Regions from separate parts of the Leucobacter sp. UCMA 4100 genome, predicted to be linked through region 1. Evidence: riboswitches for the same ligand, from Rfam matches in the RefSeq annotation. Region 1 holds a riboswitch; the other holds the start of a gene.
What was found. A riboswitch is a leader RNA that binds a small molecule or an ion and turns the genes downstream of it on or off. The one in region 1 is predicted to bind thiamine pyrophosphate.
Positions count from the first base shown of each region.

Region 2: it holds a riboswitch for thiamine pyrophosphate, as region 1 does, so the genes downstream of both, JSO19_RS02045 (thiamine ABC transporter substrate-binding protein) here and thiM (hydroxyethylthiazole kinase) in region 1, are expected to answer to the same signal.

Region 1 covers NZ_JAFEUS010000002.1:1,750,658-1,758,488, reverse strand. Annotated here, with positions in the region: gene JSO19_RS08265 (ABC transporter substrate-binding protein) at 1-681, opposite strand, end outside; gene thiE (thiamine phosphate synthase) at 678-1,331, opposite strand; gene thiM (hydroxyethylthiazole kinase) at 1,328-2,143, opposite strand; TPP riboswitch at 2,232-2,327, opposite strand; gene nrdF (class 1b ribonucleoside-diphosphate reductase subunit beta) at 2,458-3,435, opposite strand; gene nrdE (class 1b ribonucleoside-diphosphate reductase subunit alpha) at 3,472-5,577, opposite strand; gene nrdH (glutaredoxin-like protein NrdH) at 5,762-5,995, opposite strand; gene JSO19_RS08235 (helix-turn-helix domain-containing protein) at 6,365-6,685, shown strand; gene JSO19_RS08230 (23S rRNA (pseudouridine(1915)-N(3))-methyltransferase RlmH) at 7,285-7,743, opposite strand; gene JSO19_RS08225 (ATP-dependent DNA helicase) at 7,791-7,831, shown strand, end outside.
Region 2 covers NZ_JAFEUS010000002.1:396,862-404,692, reverse strand. Annotated here, with positions in the region: gene sucD (succinate--CoA ligase subunit alpha) at 1-531, shown strand, start outside; gene JSO19_RS02060 (epimerase) at 608-1,588, opposite strand; gene JSO19_RS02055 (hypothetical protein) at 1,689-2,738, shown strand; gene JSO19_RS02050 (cell division protein PerM) at 2,773-4,482, shown strand; TPP riboswitch at 4,496-4,605, shown strand; gene JSO19_RS02045 (thiamine ABC transporter substrate-binding protein) at 4,599-5,690, shown strand; gene JSO19_RS02040 (ABC transporter permease) at 5,687-7,348, shown strand; gene JSO19_RS02035 (ABC transporter ATP-binding protein) at 7,351-7,831, shown strand, end outside.

The sequences.
Region 1 (7,831 bases):
GGGAAACCCGAAGTCGGTGTACGCGAAGGTCTTGAGCTCGATGCCCCGCCTGGCCGCCTCGATGCCCTGCCACGCCACATACGGAACGGTGAAGTCGACCGCCCCCGAGTAGAGCGCCTCGTAGGCGTTCGTCGCGAGCACGACCGTCTCGAACTCGCCGGTGCCGCCGGCGGCCTGAACGACGCCGCGCATGGTCGCCGTCTCTGAGGGGTTGTCGAAGCCGCCGAACACGAGCCCGTCAAGATCGGCAGGGCTCTCGATGTCGTCGCGGTCGGCGAGCACCGCGACCTCGCTCGCCCACGTCTGCTCAACCGCGAGCACCGAGATGAGGCCTGCCCCCGCGGCAATCGCCATGCTCGCGGTGTCCTGGTGGCTGATGCCAAACTCGGCCTGCCCCGCGTCGACGAGCACCTCGGGGTTGATGTTGTTAAACGGCAGCACCTCGACGTCGAGGCCGGCGTCGGCGAAATAGCCCCGTTCGAGCGCGACGTAGAGCCCGGTGTGGTTCGTATTCGGGGTCCAGTCGAGCGCGAAGCGAATCTTCGTCCCGTTCTCGCTGGCGCCAGGAGCACCCGCTGCCCCCGATTGCACCGCGGCGGATCCCGCCCCGCTCCCGCACCCGGCAATCGCCCCGGCGAGCAGCACCGCGACCGCCGCGGCCAGAACCCGCGCGGCCCTCATCGGGTCACCTCGCCCGAGTGCCAGGCGCGCACGAAGTCGCGAGCCGCGGCCTCGGCATCGGGAGCCGCGCAGATTGCCGAGACGACCGCGATGCCTGCGGCGCCGCGGCGTCGCAGCTCGGCGGTATCGGCAAGCTCGACGCCACCGATCGCGACCGGGGGCACTGGCGCCGTCGCGGCGAGGTGCTCGAAGCCGTCGAAGCCGAGCGCCGGCGGGTGGTTCGGCTTCGTCGAGGTGGGCCGAATCACACCGATGCCGAGGTAGTCGACCGATCCTTCGTGCATGTTCGCGACCGCGGCGAGATGCTCAGGGGTGTTGGCCGTGAGCCCGATGATCGCGTCGGGGCCGAGTTCGCCCCGGGCCCGATCCACAGCAGTATCGCCCTGCCCCAGGTGCACGCCATCGACCGCGATGCCGCGCTCGCGAGCGGCGATCGCAACGTCGAGCCGGTCGTTGATAACGAGCAGGGCGCGGCCGTCGATCACCTCGGCGAGGCGCTCGAGCTCGCGCAATTGCTCGTCGAAGCCGTCGTACTTTTCACGCAGCTGCACGGTGTTGACGCCGCCGTCGACCGCCTGCCGCACCGTTTGCACGACTCCGCGGTCGCCACACAGGGCGCGGTCGGTCACGAGATAGATGCCGAGATTCACGCCGTCACCGCCTCTTCGCGCAGCCGCTCTGAGGCCGAAACCTCGGCCGGGCTCACCTCGTACAGCGCGTCGATGAGCCGCGCCGCGAAGGTTCCAGGCCCCGCCGCACCCGTCGCCGCACGCTCGGCCGCGACGCCGTACACGACGTGTGCCGCGGCGACCGCCTCGACGGGAGGCACCTCGCCGCGCACCGCAGCGAAGCCGGCCACGAGCGAACCGAGCGCGCAACCGCCGCCCGTGACGCGCGTGAGCATCGCGTCGCCGTTTGCCACCCGGAGGATCCGCTGGCCATCGGTGATGAAATCTTCGGGCCCCGACACCGCGACAACGGTGCCAAGCCGGCGCGCGAGCTCTACCGCGACGGGCCCCGCCGCCTCGGTCGTGTCGGCCGAGTCAACGCCCTTGCCACCCGCCCCCTCTCCCGCGAGCGCGAGCACCTCAGAGGCATTGCCGCGAATCGCGTAGGGGCGCTTCTCGGCGAGGCGCTCCGCGAGCTCGGTGCGAATGGGCAGCGCACCAACCGCGACGGGGTCGAGCACCCACGGGGTGCCGGCATCGAGAGCGGCTTCGACCGCCTCTTCGGCCGCCTCGCGCTGCTCTGGGGTGGGCGTTCCCACGTTCACGAGTAGGCCGCCGGCAACCCGGGCGAAGAGCCCGGCCTCGCCGACGATGTCAACCATTGCGGGCGCCGCGCCAATGGCGAGCAGCACGTTCGCGGTGAAGTTCGGCACCACCGAGTTGGTGATGCTGTGCACCAGGGGCGATTGCGCCCGAAGCTCATCGAGCAGGGCGCCTGAGGGTGAAGCGGGCATTGTCTCTCAACTTTCTTCGCGACGAAGAGAAGCCGAGCTTTCGCGAGTATAGCCAGCCGCAGGCACCCCATTCGGTGCCCCGAATGTACCCTGCTCATTCGGACATTCCCTTCGCCAGTACGAACTGGATCAGGTTCGACGGGTGTAATCTCAGCTGCGCTTGGCAGCACCCCGTGTCACTGAACTCAACCCTAGCCCATGTCGCGCTCGACTCATACCCTCGCGTCTCGGCCGCACGTCCCGAACCAACGCAAAAGCGCCCCGAACCTGCGGTTTCGCAGATGCGGGGCGCCTTCGACAGGCTTCGATGAGTCTTAGAAGTCCCAGTCTTCGTCTTCGGTCGCCACGGCCTTGCCGATGACGTACGACGAGCCCGAGCCCGAGAAGAAGTCGTGGTTCTCGTCAGCGTTCGGCGAAAGCGACGACAGAATCGCGGGGTTCACGTCGGTGAGCTCCTTCGGGAACATCGGATCGTAGCCGAGGTTCATGAGGGCCTTGTTGGCGTTGTAGTGCAAGAACTTCTTGACGTCTTCGGTCAGACCGACGCTGTCGTAGAGGTCTTGCGTGTAGAGCACCTCGTTCTCGTAGAGCTCGTACATGAGCGCGAAGACGTACTCGCGCAGTTCTTCCTGACGCTCAGGAGTCTCCTTCTGCAGGGCCACCTGGTATTTGTAACCAATGTAGTAACCGTGCACGGCCTCGTCACGAATGATGAGGCGAATGAGGTCGGCAGTGTTCGTGAGCTTCGCGCGGCTCGACCAGTAGATCGGCAGGTAGAAGCCCGAGTAGAACAGGAATGACTCAAGCAGCGTCGATGCGACCTTGCGCTTCAGCGGATCGTCGCCCTCGTAGTAGTCGACGATGATCTGCGCCTTCTTCTGCAGGTAGGTGTTTTCTACCGACCAGCGGAAGGCGTCGTCGATTTCCTGCGTCGAGCAGAGCGTCGAGAAGATCGATGAGTAGCTCTTGGCGTGCACCGACTCCATGAACGCAATGTTCGTGAGCACCGCCTCTTCGTGAGGGGTTGCGGCATCGGGAATGAGCGACACCGCACCGACGGTGCCCTGAATGGTATCGAGCAGCGTGAGGCCGGTGAAGACGCGCATGGTGAGCAGCTTCTCGTCTTCGGTCAGCGTCGCCCACGACTGCACGTCGTTTGATAGGGGCACCTTTTCTGGCAGCCAGAAGTTGTTGACGAGACGGTTCCAGACCTCAAGGTCCTTCTCATCTTCAATGCGGTTCCAGTTAATCGCCTGAACGGCGTGGCCCAACTTGAACGGCTTCGGGTTCATCGTTTCCTTCTCTTCGCGTTTGTGGTCGGTGTGACGTTAGAGCATGCAGCTGACGCACTCGGTCATGTCAGTGCCCTCGAGTGCGAGCTGGCGCAGACGAATGTAGTAAATCGTCTTGATGCCCTTGCGCCATGCGTAGATCTGCGCGCGGTTGATGTCGCGAGTCGTCGCCGTGTCCTTAAAGAACAGGGTGAGCGACAAGCCCTGGTCGACGTGCTGCGTTGCCGCGGCATAGGTGTCGATGATCTTTTCTGGGCCAACCTCGTACGCGTCGGTGTAGTAATCGAGGTTTTCGTTCGTCATGAACGGAGCCGGGTAGTACACGCGGCCAAGCTTGCCCTCTTTACGAATCTCAACCTTCGATGCGATCGGGTGAATCGACGAGGTCGAGTTGTTGATGTACGAGATCGAGCCGGTCGGCGGAACCGCCTGCAGGTTCTGGTTGTAGATGCCGTGCTCCATGACCGAGGCCTTGAGCTGCTTCCAATCGTCGTTCGTGGGAATTGAGACGCCAGCGTCTGAGAAGAGCTGCTTGACGCGGTCGGTCTCGGGCTCCCACACCTGATCGGTGTACTTGTCGAAGAACTCGCCCGAGGCGTACTTCGAATCGGCGAAGCCGTCGAAGGTCGTCTTGCGTTCAATCGCGATCGCGTTCGATGCTTTGAGTGCGTGGAAGAGGATCGTGTAGAAGTAGATATTCGTGAAGTCGATACCCTCTTCTGACCCGTAGTGAATGTGCTCACGGGCGAGGTAGCCGTGCAGGTTCATCTGGCCGAGGCCAATCGCGTGCGACTTGTCGTTACCGTCTTCGATCGAACGAACCGAGCTAATGTGGCTCATGTCGCTCACCGCGGTGAGCGCACGAATTGAGAGGTCGACGCTCTCAGCAAACGTATCGCCGTCCATCATCGCGGCAATGTTCATCGAGCCGAGGTTGCACGAGATGTCTTTACCGATCTCGTTGTAGCTGAGGTCTTCGTTGTAGGTCGTTGGGGTGTTGACCTGCAGAATCTCAGAGCAGAGGTTCGACATGTTGATGCGGCCCTTGATGGGGTTCTCGCGGTTCACAGTGTCTTCAAACACGATGTACGGGTAGCCCGACTCGAACTGCAGCTCTGCAACAGTCTGGAAGAAGGCGCGCGCGCTGATCTTCGTCTTCTTAATGCGCGCGTCGTTCACCATCTCGTAGTAGTTCTCGGTGATGGGCAGGTCGCCGAAGGGAACGCCGTACACACTCTCGACGTCGTACGGCGAGAAGAGGTACATGTCTTCGTTCTTCTTCGCGAGCTCGAACGTGATGTCAGGCACCACGACACCGAGCGAGAGCGTCTTAATGCGAATCTTCTCGTCGGCGTTCTCACGCTTGGTATCGAGAAACTGCATGATGTCGGGGTGGTGTGCCGAGAGGTATACCGCGCCCGCGCCCTGTCGAGCACCGAGCTGGTTCGCGTAGCTGAAGCTGTCTTCGAGCAGCTTCATGACGGGAATGATGCCCGACGACTGGTTCTCGATCTTTTTGATCGGCGCACCGGCCTCACGAAGGTTCGAGAGTGAAAGCGCCACGCCACCGCCACGCTTCGACAGCTGCAGCGATGAGTTCACTCCACGAGCAATCGACTCCATGTTGTCTTCTACGCGCAGCAGGAAGCACGAAACGAGTTCGCCTCGCTGAGCCTTGCCGAGGTTGAGGAAGGTCGGGGTTGCGGGCTGGAAGCGACCCGAAACGATCTCACGCATGTAGCCGCGGGCGAGGTTCTCGTCGCCCTGTGCAAGCCCGAGGGCGACCATGACGACGCGATCTTCGAAGCGCTCGAGGTAACGCTTCCCGTCGAAGGTCTTCAGGGCGTACGAGGTGAAGAACTTGAACGCGCCAAGGAAGGTCGGGAAGCGGAACTTCATCGCGTAGGCCTCGTCGGTGAGCTGCTCAATGAACTTCACCGAGTACTGCTCAACGAGCTCGCGCTCGTAGTACTCGTTGTCGAGCAGGTACCGCATGCGCTCTTCGAAGTTGTGGAAGAACACCGTGTTCTGGTTGACGTGCTGCAGGAAGTACTGGCGCGCGGCTTCGCGGTCTTTATCGAACTGGATCTTGCCATCAGCGTCATACAGGTTCAGCATCGCGTTCAGCGAGTGATAGTCCATATCGCTAATCTTCGATGACTCGTGCTGGTCGGTCTGCGCTTTCAGTGCCGTATCCAAAATCTCTCTCATCCTCACTCTGGTAGTGCTCTATATAGTGGTGAGCGGCCGGCTTCCCTCGCCATTGAGGGTTGCCCGCCGCTATGTGTGGTGTTTCGGTGTCGAGAGCCCGCGAGGGCCGCCAGCATTACGCGAGGCGGTTTGCGAGCTCTTCGATCTTGTCTGGGCGGAAGCCTGACCAGTGCTCGCCATCGGCAACGATGACGGGAGCCTGCAGGTAACCGAGCTCTTTCACGTGCTCGAGCGCCGCGGGATCTTCTGAAAGATCGAGCGTGTTGTACTCAATACCCTTGTTGTCGAGCGCGCGCGAGGTCATGTCGCACTGCACGCATGAAGGCTTCGTGTAAACGGTGATAGTCATAATGCTTTCCTTCTTCCGAACAGGTACTTACGTCGTGTCATGCCTCGGGGTAACGGCACAGAGCGGTTCCCTCCCCAAGCACTACATATAGTGAACCACATGAACCTTAACCACAAGATGCTGTAGTTACACCGGTGTAACTTTCCACCATCTTTTTCACTTTTTGTGAACAAATACCGTCAAAACTTTTGGCATGAATCTGCGCTTTTGGCGGAGTTTTCCACAGGCCGAAGGGGCCTGGAAACATTTTCTGCCCGAATGCCTTATCGGCGTGTCGAGCCACAATAACGAGAGCGCGACATGTGGCGTATAAGCTATAGGCATCAAAGCCCATCGAGCCCGAGCCCACTCCGTGACACCATTACTCCTATGCAGCAATCAGAACATCTTCGTATTGCCCGCATTGTCGGTAACAAGATTCGGTCGAGAAGGCGCGCAATAGGCATCAGCCAGCAGGACCTCGCCGACATGGCCGAGATTCATCTCACCAGCCTGAGTCGAATAGAGCGCGGCATCACGACGCCGAAGGTCGATATGCTCGCACGTCTCGCAACCGCGCTCGACACCACCACCGCCGATCTCGTCAGCGGCATCACCGACAGCGACGTTCACCCTAAAGAGCGCCGCCGCATTACCGCGAATGACCTGATGCATGCCCGTAAGACCGGCGAGACGGCACCTCCTCAGTAGGGCTCAGAACCAAAGGGCACCGAAACGCCACACGACAGCCGCGTTCGACCCCGCACCGCCGCAGCCACCAGCGTCACGAGCCCCACACTCACCCATTCACCAGACAAACGGCCACACGAGCTCGACGCCTTCGGGTGTAAACCAACGCATAAACCACCTCCCCTCACCGCACGCCGATCGCGAGCAGCTGCTCGGCCTCACCACCAGGTGATCGCCCGGAAGCGATCGCCTGGGAAGCGATGCACGTAGCCCGCAGCCGCAACTTCGCAGCACCCGCGTTTGAAGAAGCACACTGGGGCCAGCATTGACGATTGTGAGGGCCTCACGATCACTGTGAGCCTCGGTGAGATGCGGCCGCAATGTGCCACGCAGTAACGGGCGGTTACCAGGCGCCTCATCGGGGTGCAAGACCAGCCAGGGCACGACGTGTGCCAGCGCCCCGGCAACGCCAGCATCACTCGCCGCTACTTCAGTCGCAAAGCATGCGAAGAACCACGCTTCGGCTGTTGCCCGCGAGCGCGTGACGTGAAGGCGTGATGAGGTCATGGAGGCAGTGTAAGGCTGACCACCGACACGAGGAGGGCGGTAGCGCAGGCGCCCTATACATGGTGGTACTGGCGACCCGCGCTGATCTCTTGCGCACGGTAGACCTGCTCGACAAGAATGAGGCGCACGAGCTGGTGCGGAAACACGAGGGCCGAGAGGCTCCACACCACGTCGGCCCGCTGGCGCAACTGCTCGGTCACTCCGTAGGCGCCGCCAATGACAATGGTGACTCGTTTGCCGGTGTCGAGCCTGCGCTGCAGCTGCGCAGCGAACGCGACCGAGTCAAACATCTTGCCGCGCTCATCAAGCAGCACCACGACCTCGGCGTCATCAAGCTTCGCCTCAATGCGTTGCGACTCCTCTGCCCTCGCAGCGTCGGCCTCCCGCGAAGAGTGCGCAAGAAACTGCCAGGTGATGTCGTACGGCTTGCGCAGCCTCTTCGCGTATCGGTCGAGACCGGCCTCGATCCACGACTCATGTTTTTTGCCCACGGCAAGCACCCGAATGCCCATGTGTATATCTTGCCATTGGCCACGGTCGGCTCGCGTACAATGGGCGAATGGTCTCACGCGCAACGGTTCAGCTCTCGAAAGAGCAGCA
Region 2 (7,831 bases), 1.4 Mb from region 1:
GGCAACAAGACCCGCATGATCGGGCCAAACTGCCCAGGCATCATCACTCCTGATGAGGCGCTCGCTGGCATCACCCCGGCAACGATTACGGGTAAGGGCCCCATCGGCCTCGTCTCGAAGTCGGGCACCTTGACCTACCAGATGATGTACGAGCTGCGCGATCTCGGTTTCTCGACCGCGATCGGTATTGGCGGCGACCCCATCATCGGCACCACCCACATCGATGCGCTCGCTGCGTTTGAGGCTGACCCCGAGACGAAGGCGATCGTCATGATCGGCGAGATCGGTGGCGACGCTGAGGAGCGCGCGGCAGAGTTCATCAAGAGCAACGTGACGAAGCCCGTCGTGGGCTACGTTGCAGGCTTCACCGCACCCGAGGGCAAGACCATGGGCCACGCAGGCGCTATCGTCTCGGGCTCGGCAGGCACCGCTCAGGCGAAGAAGGAAGCTCTTGAGGCCGCTGGCGTCAAGGTAGGCAAGACCCCTTCAGAGACCGCGACGCTGCTGCGTGAGGTTTACGCAGCCCTGTAAGTCTTCATACGAGCAAGGACGCCGGCCTCCCGAGAACGGGGAGCCGGCGTTCTTGTTTCTCGGCGCCCTGTTCGGGCTACCGTTTGTGCGTCTTGGCACCGAGCGTCGCCGCGACGGCATCTTCGAGGTGCGGGTATCGAAACTCGTAGCCCGCCTCGAGCAGGGTCTCAGGCAGTACCCACCGGCTCTTGAGGGTGAGCTCGGTCTCGGTGCGAATGGCGATGGCGCCGATCTCCTGCATCCAACGCGGCATCGGGAAATGAACCTTGGCGCCCACGGCATCGCGAATGACTCGCATAAAGCTCCGATTATCGACGGGGTAGGGTGATGCCACGTTGATGGGGCCTGAGAGCTCTTCGTGGGTTTCAACGAAGTCGATCACGCGGGCGATCTCGTCGAGGTGCACCCAGCTAAAACGCTGCTTGCCTCCGCGAGCTCCTGGCCAGTGGGCTGTGCCAGCACGGCGTCGCGCGTACGTGACCGGCCAGCGCCCGTCGAGCTGGGTGCCGCCGAGACCTAGCCTCGCGAGACGGGTGAGTAGCGTGAGTACCGAACCTTCGCCGAGCACGATCGTGGCCCGGAGGGCGACCCTGCGGGTCTCGGGGAGCTCGTCAGCAAAGATTGCCCGCTCCCACGCTCGAACGACATCGACTGAGAAGCCGTTGCCAATATCGCCCGTGCTCTCGGTCATGGGTCGGTCTTCGGCGTGCCGGTAGATGGTTGCCGATGAGGCGTTGACCCAGAGGGGTGGCGGGTTCTCTGCATCGCGGATCGCCCGGCTGAGTGCCCCGGTGGTTTCTTCGCGGGAGCGAAAGATCTCGGCGCGGTTGGCTCTGGTGTACCGGCAGTTTACGCTCTTGCCCGAGAGACCAATCACGAGGGAAGCCCCGTCGACAGCGCGGGCGATCGCGGCTGGGTCGTCCCAGGAGACGTCGGCTCCGCTCCGACCAATCGTGACGACTTCGCGCCCCTGCTCACGGTAATGCTCGGTGAGCGCCTGCCCCATGAATCCTGAGGCGCCGCCGATGACGACCCGCCCGGTGCTGTCTGCCTGCATGACCTCACTGTACGTCATACTCGGCAACACTCGCTACGGCGTCGCGCGAGACGGGCCATACTGGCTGTGAAGCATTTCGCGAACGAAAGGACTCCGCACAATGAGCGCACCGCAGGGCGTACACCTGGTTGGATCAATCAATCTTGACACTGCCGATGAGACGATGCGCCTCGTGGCCGCAGAGCTCGGCGGGCATGTGAAGCGTATTCCTGACGGCGAGGTGGGGGAGCGTTTTCACTGGATCGCGTTTCAGGCGCAGCGGCTGGCCGCGACCGATGGTATTCATCACGTGGGCGATGAACCGCGCATCATACGCGGTGTCGACTTTCGTCCGGTCGCGCTCGACGAGGGGGTTCGTGCCGAGACGCTCGATCTGCAGCCGCTCGGCTATGCTGAGGCCGCGCTTGAGTCGTACGCCGTCTTTGAGGGGCTGCAGCGCGATGGCGTGATCGCGCCCGGCACTCGATTCCAGGTGTCGCTGCCGACCCCGCTCGGGGTTGTCGGAAGCTTTGTCGTGCAGCCGAACCGTGCCGAGTTTGAGCCGGTATACGAGGCCGCGCTCGCCCGTGAACTTGCGGCGATTCTCGACGCAATTCCTGCCGACCGCCTCGCGATTCAGTGGGACGCCGCGCTCGAGTTTGCGCATCTCGAGGGGGCTGGATACGGCGCCCCCTCTGAGACCTGGTATGACGAAGACGCTTGGCAGGCGACGACTAACCGCCTCGCGCGACAGATCAGCAGGGTTCCCGAGAACGTCGAGGTTGGCGTGCACCTGTGCTACGGCGACGTTGGCGAGAAACACTTTGTCGAGCCGAAAGATTCGGCGAACCTCGTACGCTTTGCCAATCTCGTCGCGGCGAAGGCAACGAGGCAGCTCAGCTGGGTGCACCTGCCGGTTCCGATCGATCGCGACGACGCGGCATATTTTGCCCCGCTCGCAGGGCTTGAGCTGCCGCACGAGACCGAACTGTACCTCGGCCTCGTGCACCGCGAAGACGGCGTCGATGGAGCAAAGCGTCGGGCCAAGGCCGCCGAGGCCGCGCTTGAGCGTCCCTGGGGCATTGCCACCGAGTGTGGCTTTGGCCGGGCTCCCGAGGGCACGACTGCCGAACTCTTTGCGACGCATCGCGACGTGGCGAGTTCCTGGTAAACATCGGGCTTTGGGTCGTTACACTTGAGTGAGCATGCGACACCTACTTACAGCCCTCGTTGCCGCCGTTGAGGCGGCGTTAATCGCGCTCGCCGGCATCGCGTTTATCGCGGTTCCGACGCTCCTTATCGGCGCGGTTACACTCTCGCTCGGCGTCGACCTGTCGACGCTCACCGAGACTATGGCGGGGGTGTGGATGCTGGGGCACGGTGGTGGCCTGAGTATCGCGGTGAGCGACGCGCAGGCGGTGAGCCTCGGCCTCGGGCCCAATCCGCTTACCTTCGACATCACGCTTGCGCCGCTGCTCATCGCCATCGTCACCGCGACGCTCGCGTGGCGCATGGGGTACCGCTTCTCGAACGATATGACGACTGGCGCGGCCGCAATTACGGGCGGATCGCTCGGCTTCATCGGTGCTTCAGTACTCATCGCGGTCATAGCTGGGAGCCTGCTCGCCGCACCGATCTGGGCAGCGACGGCGCTCGCTTCGCTCTGGTTCATTATTCCTGCGTGGGGCGGCTTCATGATGCACCACGGCGACGTGGTGAGCACCGCCTGGTTCAAGTTCAAGGTCGCGCTCGAGCAGGCAGGCGCGCCGAAGCTCGGGTGGGGAGCCGAACGTTACCTTGCCCGCACGCTTAAGCTCGTTGCGATGTTGCTCCTCGGGCTCACGGCGCTGGGCGCGATCGGCGTGACCTTTTCGCTGTTGCTCGGGTTCGTTGACATCATTTCGCTCACGCAATCGATGCACCTCGACTTCATTGGCAGCCTGACGTTCTTCTTGGGGCAGCTCGCGTTCCTGCCGACGGCCATGATCTGGGCCGTGTCTTGGTTCGCGGGTCCAGGCTTTGTCGTGGGTTCTGGCTCGAGCGTGACCCCGTACGAGACGTTGCTTGGGCCGCTGCCGAGTATCCCGCTGCTTGCCGCTATCCCCGACTCGTGGGGAAGCTGGGGCATGTTGGCGATGCTCTTTGTGGTGCTCGTGGGCGTTGTCATCGGTGCGCTCGCCGCGAAGCTGCCAGAGTTTCGGCGCCTGACGCCGCTGCGTCTCACCGTGATCGCTTCGGCCGCGGTCGTGGTGACGGGGCTTGTGCTCGCGCTCACGTTTGCCCTCTCAAGCGGATCGCTCGGCCCAGGCCGTCTCGAAGCCGTCGGCCCGCTCGTGTGGCCGGCCGCGTGCGCTGCCTCCATTGAGCTTGCGCTCGGTCTGCTCGCCGGGTTCATGCTGGTGCGTCGTGGGGGCGAGGGCTCCGACGAGACGCGAACCGCCGAGCCAGCGTATGTCGACCAGCATGAACTCGTCGAACTCGATGTCGACGCTGATCGCTATGTCACCCAGCCCGTGGCACGGGCGAGCTGGGACGACGAATCCCCAGGGCTCGCTGACGAGGGCCACCCCTTTGCGGGGGAGAGCGACGGCACACACGTCATTGACTTTGGTGAGCACGAGCGTGCAGACAGTGCGCTCGACGAAGAGCACGCTGACGACGAAGATCGCGATGACGATGTCGGCGAGACCGGTTGGAGCGAGACCGACGACGGTGTCGACCCCGATCAAGCAACCGCCCAGGTCTCACGCATCGCAGATCCCATTGCCGAAGAAACGGCTGAACCCTGGTACCGCAAGGCGGCGAAGCCGAGGCGGCAGCGAAAGCGACCGGTGTTTGATCCAGAAAAGCTCGAGGAAGAGTTTTCATGGGAGTCGAAGCCCGATGACGAGGGATCTTCGAACCGGGGCGAATGAGTGTAGAGTAGGTTCTGCAATCCACGGGAGTTCGTTCGCGACGAACTGAGACTGAGCACGCGTGCTCGTACCGTTCAACCTGATCTGGGTCATGCCAGCGGAGGAAGGAATCTATTGTGGTGTACTCACCAAACCCTCGCGTAACACGTCACGCACTCGTCATCTCGGGCCTCGCACTGACGGGGGCGCTGCTCGTCGGTTGCTCGCAGCCAGGGTCAGCCGGGGGTAACTCCGATGACGCTGGTGACGCCAGCGATACCGTGACGCTCATCGTTCACGACAGTTTCGTGCCAGAAGAGGACTTTGAGAAGGCAGCGAGCGAAGCGACGGGCTATGACGTCAAGGTCATCACCGCCGGCGACGGGGGCGAGCTCACGAACCAACTCGTGCTCACGAAGGGCGAGCCGCTCGCTGACGCGTTCTTTGGCGTCGACCACATCTTTGCCTCACGGCTCGTTGAACACGAGGTGACCGAGGCGTACCTGCCCGAGAACCTGCCCGAGCGTGCGAAACAGTACGCGGTGACCGACGAGGGTGCGCTCACCCCGATCGACGTCGCAGCCACCTGCATCAACGTTGATACCGTCTGGTTTGACGAGGCCGGTATGCAGGCTCCAGAAACATATGAAGACCTCGCGAAGCCCGAATACCGTGACCTCACGGTGCTGCTCGACCCCACGTCATCGTCGACCGGCGCCTCGTTCCTCATCGGTACGATCGCCCACTTCGGCGAGGAAGGCTACCTCGACTACTGGTCATCGCTCGTTGACAACGGCGCTCGTGTTGAACAGGGGTGGAACGATGCCTACTACACGCACTTCACCGGTGGTAACGCCGATGGAACCTACCCGATCGTGGTTTCGTACAGCTCATCACCCGGCTACACGCTGACCGAAGACGGCAAGGGATCAACGACGAGCGCACCGCTCGCGACCTGCTCGAGCCAGGTTGAGTACGCGGGCGTGCTCGCCGGCGCAAAGAACAGCGCGGGAGCTCAGGCCGTCATCGACTACCTGCTCTCGTCAGACTTCCAGAACACCATTGCCGAGACCATGTACGTGTACCCGATCGACGAGAGCGCGCATGTTCCTGAAGAGTGGCAGGAGTTTGCGCCGTTGCCAGAGGCGCCCAACGATCTCAGCGCAACGCAGATTGGCGAGGGGCGTGACGGCTGGCTGAAGGCGCTCAGCGAGACCATCGGTCTATGAGGCTTTGGCGGGGAGCGCTCGGGGTCGCCGCCGCGATTCCGCTCGCGTTTCTTGCCCTGTTCTTCCTGTGGCCGGTCGCTTCGCTCGTTGCGACCGGTCTCGGAGGGGGCATCGTGACCCCCGAGGGTGGCATCTTTAGCGTGCTCTCGAACCCGCGCACGGGGCGGGTGATCGGGCAGACCCTCGCCCAAGCGGGAGCGGGAACAGCGCTCTCGGTCGTGCTCGGCTTGCCGGCGGCCTTCGCGCTCTACCGCATTCGCTTTGTGGGCCAGACCGTTATTCGAGGCCTGCTGACCGTGCCCTTTGTCCTGCCGACCGTGGTCGTTGGCGTTGCTTTCCAGTCGCTTTTCGGGCCGGGCGGCATGCTTTTTGGCCTTGGGCTCGACCAGTCGTTCACCGCGATCGTGCTGGCGCTCGCCTTCTTTAATGTCACGCTCGTCGCCCGCATCGTTGGCGGCTTCTGGCAGTCGCTCGACGAACGGCCTGAGCAGGCCGCACGGATGCTCGGGGCCTCGCCGCTGCGAGCCTGGGCGAGCGTGACCCTGCCACGGCTGCTCCCCGCTATCGGGTCGGCCGCAGCGCTCGTCTTCCTCTTTTGCGCGACGGCGTTTGGCGTCGTACTCGTGCTCGGAGGCAAACAATTCTCGAACATTGAGACCGAGATCTACGGCCTTACGATGCAGTTTCTCGACCTGCAGGGCGCAGCGGTGCTCTCGCTCGTGCAGGCCGTGATCGTGATCATCACCCTCATGGTCTCGGCCCGGTTGCGCACGAGGTACTCGGCAGGTGAACGCCGCACCTCGGGAACCGCAAGGCTCGAGCGTGCAGGTCGTAAACACGCCGCTGTGCTCACCGTCTTCGCCGTCACGGTGCTCACGCTGCACGTGCTTCCGATCCTCTCGCTGGGGGTACGCTCGCTCAGACGCTCAGATGGATCACTGACGTTCGACCACTACCGATTTCTCGTCGATCCGCCAGAAGAATCGCCTCTTGCCACCACGGTATTTGAGGCGCTCTGGGTGTCGGTTCGGTTTGCGCTTCTCGCGGCGCTTCTCGCGATGGTCCTGGGCACGCTCATCGCGCTCGTGCTCTCGCGAAGGCCGCGCAGCACGCCTGCAAAGCGGGCTCAGGGCGCCTACGAAATGTTCGTCATGATGCCGCTCGGGGTATCGGCGGTGACGCTCGGCCTCGGGCTCTTGCTCACGATGCACAACCCCCTCGGCCTCGGCATTGACCTGCGGAGTAGCACCGCGCTCATCCCGGTCGCGCAAACGCTCGTCGCCCTGCCACTCGTCATTCGCACGATGCTTCCGGTGCTGCGTTCAGTGAGCCCCAGGCAGCTCGACGCGGCGACGCTGCTCGGGGCATCGCCCGCACGGGTGTTTCGCACGATCGAGCTGCCCGCGCTCAGCCGAGCCTTCGGGCTCTCAATCGGCTTTGCCTTTGCGACCTCGCTCGGTGAGTTTGGCGCGACTTCGTTTCTTGTGCGCAGCGGCTCAGAAACGCTTCCCGTGGTCATCTCGCAGCTTGTCTCGCACCAGGCAGCCTCGAGTTACGGCACAGGGCTCGCTGCGGCAATGGTGCTCGGCCTCGCGACGAGCGTCGTGATGCTCTTGGCCGAGGGTTGGCGTGTGACCGAACACGCGGGAGGATGGTAACGATGACAGCCAAAACCGGCCTCGAAGTGATGGGGGCAACCGTAACGTTTGACGCAGAAACGGTCGTGCGCGATCTGAGCCTCAGCCTTGCCGAGGGTGAGGTCGTGGCGATTCTCGGGCCATCGGGCTGCGGCAAGTCGACACTGCTGCGTGCGATCGCTGGGCTCGAGCCGCTCGCAGAGGGCACCGTGCTGTGGGGCGGCGAAGACCTCGCCAGAATCGCGCCGCACCGACGCGGCTTCGGGCTCATGTTTCAAGACGGCCAGCTCTTCTCGCACCTGAGCGTCGCCGAGAACGTCGCCTACGGGCTGCGGGTCAAGGGCATGGGGCGAGACGATCGTGCCGCGCGCGTTGCTGAGATGCTCGGCCTCGTGGGCCTTGCCGACGCCGCCGAGCGGCCTGTCACCGAGCTCTCCGGTGGGCAGCAGCAGCGCGTCGCGCTCGCGAGGTCGCTCGCGCCATCGCCCAAATTGCTCATGCTTG